2 regions of the Propioniciclava sp. MC1683 genome follow, and region 2 is predicted to be linked to the other one. Evidence: predicted binding sites of a transcription regulator. Region 2 holds the regulator's gene; the other holds the start of a gene.

Region 1 (4,410 bases), on a different contig from region 2:
GGTGATCGTGGACTCGAGGTTCTCGCGGTAGTACGTCAGCGGGATCTGCGTCGACTCGCCCACGGCCTTCCAGCCGGCGAAGTGGATCACGGCCTCGGGGGAGAAGCCGGCGAAGGCCTCCTCCAACGCAGCCTCGTCCCGCACGTTCGCCTCGACGAAGGACGCCTCGCGCCCGGCCAGCCCGGCCACCCGGCGCAGCGACTCCTCGGAGCTGTTGGACAGGTCGTCCACCACGAGCACCTCGTGGCCCTCGCGCAGGAGGGCGAGGGTGGTGTGGGAGCCGATGTAGCCGGCGCCGCCGGTGACGAGAACGCGCATCGCTGGTCCTTTCCTGGGTCGCCCCCCCAACGTTAGTCCTCCCGGGGAGTCCCCCGGGCGATGGCTTGCCGCCCCGCCGGAGCCCGGCGATAGGCTGCCGCCCATGAAGCCTCTGAAGTGGTTGCTCGGCCTGCTCGGCCTCGCCGCGCTCGTCGGCGCGGGCGTCTGGCTGTTCCGGTTCGGCTGGGACATGCAGGAGATCATCGGCGCCGCGCAGCGCTACGACAGCGCGCGCGTCATCGCCAACCCGGTCACGACGACCACCATGATCGCCGGCGTGGCGCTCGCGGGTGGCCTGCTGCTCGGCCTGGGCCTCGGCCTGCCGACGCGCACGCAGGGACAGGTCCGCCGCTCGACGCTCGACGAGGTCAACTCCGGCCGCAGCGCCGCGATCGCCAACAAGGCGGCCGAGCGCGGCGCCCTGCCCGAGGGCCCGGCCGACGGGACCCACCCGTGAGCCTCGGCGACGCCGACCGCATCTGCGTGACCACCTTCGCCGCCGACGGCACGGCCACCACGTCGTCGGAGTACGTCGTGCGGCTGGGCGAGGACACGGTCGGCATCTGGACCCCGCACAGCACCCCGTGGGTCGACCGGCTCGGCCACAGCCACGTGGTGTCGGTGCAGGCGGCGTCCGGCTCCGGCAAGGCCCTGCGTACCGAGCCGGTGTTCGAGGGCCGCGCCGAGCTCGTCACCGAGGGCGACCAGCTCGCCGAGGCGGCCACCGCGACCCGCGCGAAGTACGGCCTGGCCGCCGGCATCACCCGCGCGGTCGACTGGGCGTGGGAGGTCGCGGGCACCAAGTCGCCCGACGGCCTGGTCGTCATCCACATCGTCGGCTGAGCGTGGACGTCGCCACTGCCCGCTGGCTCGTCTCGGACGCCGCGGGCCCGGCCCTGCGCGCTGCCGCGGCCGAGGCCGACCCGGGATCGCTCGGTGCCGCCACCCGCCTGCGCGCGCTCGTGGAACCCGACCAAGCGGCGGCCGTCCTCGACCAGGTCGCCCTGCGCCGCCGCGCCGTCGCCAAGCTCGGGCCCCGCGCCGAAAACCTGTTCCTCACCGCCGACGGCCTCGAGCAGGCCACGCGCTGGCCGGTGGCCGCCCGCCGGGCTGCCCGGCTCGCCGCCACCGGGGCGACGCGCGTCGCCGACCTCGGGTGCGGCCTCGGCGTGGACGCGCTGGCGCTCCAGGACGCGGGCCTCCACGTCATCGCCGTCGAGCGCGACGAGGTCACCGCCGTGCTCGCGCAGGCCAACCTCGGCACCGAAGTGCTCGTCGGCGACGTCACCGATCTGTGGCCGCAGCTCGCGGCGTCCGACCCCGACTTGGCCGTGTTCGCCGACCCTGCCCGCCGCACCGGGGCCGGCCGCTCGTGGCGCGTGGAGGACCTCAGCCCGCCGTGGCCGTTCGTCGAGGCGCTGCTCGACGGCACCCGCCCCGCATGCGTGAAGCTCGGGCCGGGGGTGCCGCACAGCCTGATCGTCGACACGGTCGAGGCCGAGTGGGTCTCCGACGCCGGCAGCGTCGTCGAGTGCGCCCTGTGGGCCGGGCCGGGCGCCCGCCCGGGCCGCCGCGCCGCGATCGTCGACGGGGTCGAGCTCGCCGACACCGGCCGTCCGTCTGCCGGGGTGGGCGCTATCGAGGAGTACCTCTACGAACCCGACGGGGCGGTCGTCCGCGCCGGGCTCGTCGACGAGTTCGCCGGGCTGGTGAAGGCCCACCGCATCACCGACGGCATCGCCTACCTGAGTGCCCCGTGGGACATGCCGACCCCCTTCGCGACGGTCTTCGCCGTGCGCGAGGTGCTGCCGTTCGACGAGAAGGTGCTGCGCGCGTGGGTACGTGAGCGCGGCGTCGGTACTCTCGAGATCAAGAAGCGCGGCCTCGAGTTCGACCCCGCCGCCCTGCGCCGGCGACTCAGGCTCAGGGGCAGGGGGGTCGCGACGCTCGTGGTCACCCCCACCCGGGACGGGGCGCGCGTCCTCGTGTGCGGGCGGGCGGGGCAGGCGCAGTCCCTCCCGGATTAGCACTCGGGTTGAACGAGTGCCAACGCGTGGATAGAGTCTGTGTTGGCACTCGACCATCGAGTCTGCCAGCCCACGGCGGCACCGCGACGACGCCTGGGCGGCGCACATCGAACGAAACCGTGGGTCCCGCACCGGGGCCCCAACACGAAGAAAGGGCACCATCGTGACCGTCACGATCAAGCCGCTCGAGGACCGCGTCCTCGTCCAGCCCCTGGAGGCAGAGACCACCACCGCCTCGGGCCTGGTCATCCCCGACACCGCCAAGGAGAAGCCGCAGGAGGGCAAGGTCGTGGCGACCGGTCCCGGCCGCATCGACGACAACGGCAACCGCGTTCCGCTGGACGTCGCCGAGGGCGACGTCGTCATCTTCTCCAAGTACGGCGGCACCGAGGTCAAGTACGACGGCCAGGAGTACCTGCTCCTGAACGCTCGTGACATCCTCGCCGTCGTCTCCAAGTAAGGAAGTCATCCATGCCCAAGATCCTTCAGTTTGACGAGGAGGCGCGCCGCTCGCTCGAGCGTGGCGTCGACGCCCTCGCCAACGCCGTGAAGGTGACGCTCGGCCCGAAGGGCCGGTACGTGGTGCTCGACAAGAAGTGGGGCGCCCCGACGATCACCAACGACGGCGTGACCGTGGCCAAGGAGGTCGAGCTCAACGACCCCTACGAGAACCTCGGCGCACAGCTCGCCAAGGAGGTCGCCACCAAGACCAACGACGTCGCCGGTGACGGCACGACGACGGCGACGGTGCTCGCCCAGGCGCTGGTCCACGAGGGCCTGCGCGCCGTTGCGGCCGGCATCAACCCGGTCGGCATCAAGCGCGGCATCGAGAAGGCCGTGGACGCCCTCGGCGAGGAGCTCCACAAGGTCGCCCGCCAGGTCGACACCACCGCCGACATGGCCTCGGTCGCGACGATCTCCAGCCGTGACTCCGAGATCGGCGAGCTCATCGCCGACGCCTTCGACAAGGTCGGCAAGGACGGCGTCATCACCGTCGACGAGTCCAACACGCTGGGCACCGAGCTCGAGTTCACCGAGGGCATGCAGTTCGACAAGGGCTACCTGTCGCCGTACATGGTGACCGACCCTGAGCGCATGGAGGCCATCCTCGACGACCCGTACATCCTCATCCACTCGGGCAAGATCAGCTCGATGGCCGACCTCCTGCCGCTGCTGGAGAAGGTCATCGGCGCCGGCGGCCAGCTCTTCATCGTGGCCGAGGACGTCGACGGCGAGGCCCTGTCCACCCTCGTGGTGAACAAGATCCGCGGCACCTTCACCTCGGTGGCCGTCAAGGCCCCCGCCTTCGGCGACCGCCGCAAGGCCATGCTCGAGGACATCGCGATCCTCACCGGCGGCCAGGTCGTCGCCGCCGAGGTCGGCCTCAAGCTCGACCAGGTCGGCCTCGACGTGCTGGGCCGCGCCCGCCGCGTCGTGGTGACCAAGGACAACACCACCATCGTCGACGGCGCCGGCGAGGCGTCCGCGGTGGCGGGTCGCGTCGAGCAGCTGCGGGGCGAGATCTCCCGCACCGACTCCGACTGGGACCGCGAGAAGCTCCAGGAGCGGGTCGCGAAGCTGGCCGGTGGCGTGTGCGTGATCAAGGTCGGCGCTGCGACCGAGGTCGAGATGAAGGAGAAGAAGCACCGCATCGAGGACGCCGTGAGCGCCACCCGTGCGGCCATCGAGGAGGGCATCGTCGCCGGTGGCGGTTCCGCCCTCGTGCACGCCGCCTCGGTGCTCTCCGACGGCCTCGGCCTGACCGGTGACGAGCGAGTCGGCGTCCAGATCGTCGAGAAGGCCGTCGTCGAGCCGCTGCGCTGGATCGCGGAGAACGGTGGCGAGCCCGGCTACGTCATCGTCTCCAAGGTCAAGGAGCTGCAGCCCGGCCACGGCTGGAACGGCGCCACGGGCACCTACGAGGACCTCATCGCCTCCGGTGTCATCGACCCGGTCAAGGTGACGCGTTCGGCCCTGGCCAACGCGGCGTCCATCGCGGGCCTGCTGCTCACCACCGAAACCCTGGTGGTGGAGAAGCCCGAGGACGACGAGGACGGCCACGGCC
Region 2 (4,410 bases):
TCGCGCCTGTCGGGGGTGCGGCGCTCGGTCGAGCATAGCTGTGGCGCCGCGCGGTCCTCGACCCGCGGACGGCACCTGGGGAGTGCTCCCCGGCCTCACTTGGGCTGGCTGACCCGCTTCTGGAAGGCCTGCAGCTGGGCCAGGGCCACCGTCCCGGCGGTCGAGGTGCGCAGGACGCCGTCGCTCAGCAGCAGCTGCCGGGCGCCGGCCGCCTCGAGGGTCGCGACCTCCTCGTCGGTCAGCCCGCCCTCGGGGCCGATGATGATCAGGACGTCGCCCTCCTCGGGCAGGTCGAAGTGACGCAGTGTCAGCTCGGCCCCCTCGTGGAGGATGAACGTGACCGCCATGGTCGGGATCAGCTCGACCAGCTCGCGCGTCGTCATCGCGGAGGTGATGATGGGCACGCGCAGGCGCCGGCTCTGCTTGGTGGCCTCGCGGGCGGTCGTCCGCCAGCGGCCCAGCTGCCGCTCCTCACGGTCGTGGGTCCACTTCACCACCGACCGGCTCGACTGCCACGGGATGATCCGGTCGATGCCGAGCTCGGTCAGCATCTCGACGGCCAGCTCGGCCCGGTCGCCCTTCGCGAGGGCCTGCACCGCGTGGTAGCGGATGGGGGCCTCGGGGCTGGTCAGCACCTCCGCCACCTCGAGGGTCACCGAGGCGCGGTCGGTCGCGGTGACCTCGCCACGCACGCCGGTCCCGGCGCCGTCGGCGACCATGATGGTCTCCCCCACCCGGATGCGGCGCACCGCAGCGGCGTGGCGTCCCTCGTCGCCGTCGACGGTCACGGTGTCGCCCACCTGCGGGGAGTGCAGGTCGGCCAGGAACAGGGCTTCGGTCATGTCTCCTCGGCTCGCTCGGGTGCTCGGCGGTGTGTCCTCGGCGTCAGTCCGCGAAGGCGTCCTTCAGGCGGCTGAAGAAGCCCTTGTTCGTGGCGCCGCGCGACACCGTCGCCGCGGGACGGGTCTCGCCGCGCGCCTCGGCCAGCTTGCGCAGGAGGTCGCGTTGGGTCTCGTCCAGCGACTGCGGTGTCTGCACCAACAGCGTAACGCCGAGGTCGCCGCGTCCGGCGCCACGCAGCCGCGGCACGCCGCGACCCGTCACGACCAGGCGCGTGCCCGACTGCGTCCCGGCCGGGACCTCCAGGCGCACGCGGGACTCCTCCTCGAGGGTGCCCTCGACGTCGGCCTCGAGCGTGTCGATCCAGACCTCGGTGCCCAGGGCCGCCGCCGTCATGGGTAGACGCGCCACCATCTCGAGGTTGTCGCCGTCGCGCTTGAAGACGTCGTGGTTGCTGACCGACAGCTCGACGTAGAGGTCGCCCGAGGGACCACCGCCGGGTCCGACCTCGCCCTGGCTGTCGAGGTGCACGCGGTTGCCGGTGCTCACGCCCGCGGGGATCTTGACGTTGATCGTCCGTGTGGAGCGCACCCTGCCCTCGCCGGAGCACTCGCCACAGGGGTGCGGGATCGTCGTGCCGTAGCCGCGGCAGGTGGGGCACGGCTGGACCGTGCGGATGTCGCCCAGGAACGAGCGCTGGACCGTCTGCACGTCGCCGGCGCCGTGGCAGGTACCGCACGTGACCGGCTCGGTGCCGTCGGCGGCACCCTTGCCCGTGCAGGTGGGGCAGATGACGGCGGTGTCGACGCGGATCGGCTTGGTCGTCCCGAACGCCGCCTCGGCCAGGGTCAGGTTGAGCCGCACGAGGGCGTCCTGCCCCTTGCGGACGCGGCTGCGCGGTCCCCGCGACCCCTGCGCGCCGAACATGGCGTCGAACAGTCCGCCGACGTCGAAACCGGCCGCCCCGCCCGGGCCGAACCCGCCGAAGCCGCCAGGGCCGAAGCCACCGCCGCCACGCATCGGGTCGCCGCCCAAGTCGTACATCTGCCGCTTCTTGTCGTCGGACAGCACGGCGTAGGCCTCGCCGATCTCCTTGAACTTCTCCGCCGAGGCGGGGTCGTCGGCCACGTCGGGGTGGTACTTCATCGCGAGCTTGCGGTACGCCTTCTTGACCTGCTCGGCAGTCGCGTCCCGGGGGACGCCCAGGACCTCGTAGTAGTCGCTCAACATGTTCCTTTGGTGTGCGGGATCAGGCTTCGGCGAGGAACCGGCCAACGTACCGTGCGACAGCGCGCACGGAGGCGATGGCCGAAGGGTAGTCCATACGGGTGGGGCCCACGATGCCCAGCGTGGCCCAGGCGCGCTCGTCGGTGCCGTAGCCCGACGCCACGACCGAGGTGGCCTGCAGCGGCGCGTAGGGGTTCTCGTGCCCGATCCGCACGGTCACGTCGGTGGGCGAGGTGGCCTCGCCCAGCAGGCGCAGCAGGACGACCTGCTCCTCCAGGGCCTCGAGCACCGGCTTGACGGTGGTCTCGAACTGGTCGCCGAACCGGGTCAGGTTGGGCACGCCGGCGACGGCGACGCGGGCGCCGGGGTCGTCGGTCACGATGTCGAGCAGGGCGGCCACGATCGTGGCCGCGAGGCCGGACGCCGCGGGCGGCAGCTGGTCGGTGAACGTGGCCAGCCGGTCGACGGCCTCGCGGGGCGTGGCCCCGACGAGCAGCTCGGCGAGCCGGCCCCGGACGAGCGCGAGGTCGTCGTCGTGCCGGTCGCCCTCGGGCGGGAGCACGACGAGGCGCTGCTCGACCGCACCGGTGGCGCTGACGCACATCACCAGGCCGCGGTCGGCGCCCAGGCGGAGCACCTCGACGTGGCGGATGACCATGCTCGACAGCACCGGGTACTGGACGATCGCGACCTGGCGGGTGATCTGCGCCAGCAGGGCCACCGTGCGGCGCACGACGTCGTCGACGTCGAGGGCACCGGCCATGAACTGGGTGATCGCGCGCTTCTCGGCCGAGGTCAGCGGCTTGACCGTGGACAGGCGGTCGACGAACAGGCGGTAGCCCTTGTCGGTGGGGATGCGCCCGGCCGAGGTGTGCGGCTGGGTGATGTAGCCCTCCTCCTCCAGCACCGCCATGTCGTTGCGCACGGTGGCCGGGGAGACGTTCAGGTTGTGCCGCTCGACGAGGGCCTTGGAGCCCACGGGCTCCTGGCTGGAGACGTAGTCGGTGACGATGGCGCGCAGGATGGCCAGCTTGCGGTCGTCCAGCACGCTCCACCTCCTTGGCACTCGACCTGACAGAGTGCCAGTCTACGCCATCGGGTCGGGCGCCCTCGCTAGGGTGGCCGGGTGGAGTACAGCCTGGGACCGTTCGTGCCCGTCGCCGACCGCGTGCACGTCGCGGTGGCCGAGCCCGAGGGGGTGAACGTCGGCCTCGTCGTGGGGTCGACCGGGGCCCTCCTCGTCGACACCGGCAGCTCCCCCGAGCAGGGCCGCGCCATCCGGGCCGCGGCCGAAGCCGTGGCCGGGGGCGTCCCCCTGACCCACGTCGTCGTCACGCACGCCCACTATGACCACGTCGGCGGCCTCGCCGCGTTCGGGGACCTGGTCACCCTCGGCCACGAGCACCTGGCCCGCGCCTGCGCGGAGGGCACCCCAGCGCCGTCGCGGACGATCGCGATGGCGTCCGCGGTCAACCTGGGCGACTGCCACGTCGAGCTGGCCCACTTCGGCCGCGGTCACACCGACCACGACGTGGTCGCCGTGGTGCCCGGGCGCAAGGTGGCCTTCCTCGGCGACCTGCTCGAGACCTCCGCCGAGCCGTCCGCCGGCACCGACTCGTGGCCCGGGGAGTGGGGCGCCTCCCTGGACTGGGTGGCCGGCATGCTGCCCCGCGACTGCGTGATCATCCCTGGGCACGGGCCGGCGCTGAACATGGACGGCGCCGGCACGCAGCGGGGCGAGATGCAGTGGCTGCACGAGCGCGCGCAGGCGCTGTACCACGCGGGCAGGGGTGCGGCCGGCGCGTGGGCTCCCGACTGGCCGTGGCCGCAGGAGCCGGCCGAGCAGTTCGTCGCGCAGGCGATCACCCGCATGCGCGAGGCCGGGCGGCCACGCCAGCGCCCGACGCTGCCGCTGATCAACCGCTGAGCGGGCCCCTCAGGGGGCGAGCCGGCGCGACGCCAGCTCCACGACCTCGGGCGAGGCCCCGACCGTCAGCATCCTCCCGGTGACCCCGGGCGCGTAGGCGCGCCCGTCGACGCACGCCGCCCCGCCCAGCTCGGTCACCATGAGCGTGCCCGCGAGGTGGTCCCAGGGGTGGATCGAGCGGTACGCCAGCCCGTGCAGCTCCCCGCGCGCGAGCGCCGGGTAGTCGATCGCGCACGAGCCGCGCGTCGGGCGCAGCCGCAGGCCGGGCGCCCGGGTGTGCCGCAGGCGCGGCCACACGGCGACCTCCCACGGGCCGGGCCCCGGGTCGAGCCGGGCCAGCGGCGTCCCGTTGCAGGTGACGCCGGCGCCGCGCTCGACGAGGTAGAGGGCGTCGTGGAGCGGCTGCCAGATCCAGC

The links. Region 2 encodes HrcA, which represses chaperone genes, less so after heat shock. Its sites were predicted from a motif close to TTGGCACTCGNNNNNNNCGAGTGCCAA; they were not measured.
Region 1: a site for HrcA is predicted at 2,388-2,414, ahead of groES (co-chaperone GroES). Genes of this name have one in related genera too.

What each region holds. Positions count from the first base shown of each region.
Region 1 covers NZ_JACJFX010000010.1:27,941-32,350, reverse strand. The annotation lists gene galE (UDP-glucose 4-epimerase GalE) at 1-318, opposite strand, end outside; gene H5397_RS08455 (hypothetical protein) at 422-775, shown strand; gene H5397_RS08450 (hypothetical protein) at 772-1,161, shown strand; gene H5397_RS18825 (class I SAM-dependent methyltransferase) at 1,164-2,345, shown strand; gene groES (co-chaperone GroES) at 2,509-2,805, shown strand; gene groL (chaperonin GroEL) at 2,817-4,410, shown strand, end outside.
Region 2 covers NZ_JACJFX010000004.1:61,723-66,132, forward strand. The annotation lists gene H5397_RS03580 (16S rRNA (uracil(1498)-N(3))-methyltransferase) at 96-842, opposite strand; gene dnaJ (molecular chaperone DnaJ) at 886-2,070, opposite strand; gene hrcA (heat-inducible transcriptional repressor HrcA) at 2,090-3,115, opposite strand; gene H5397_RS03595 (MBL fold metallo-hydrolase) at 3,194-3,994, shown strand; gene H5397_RS03600 (inositol monophosphatase) at 4,004-4,410, opposite strand, start outside.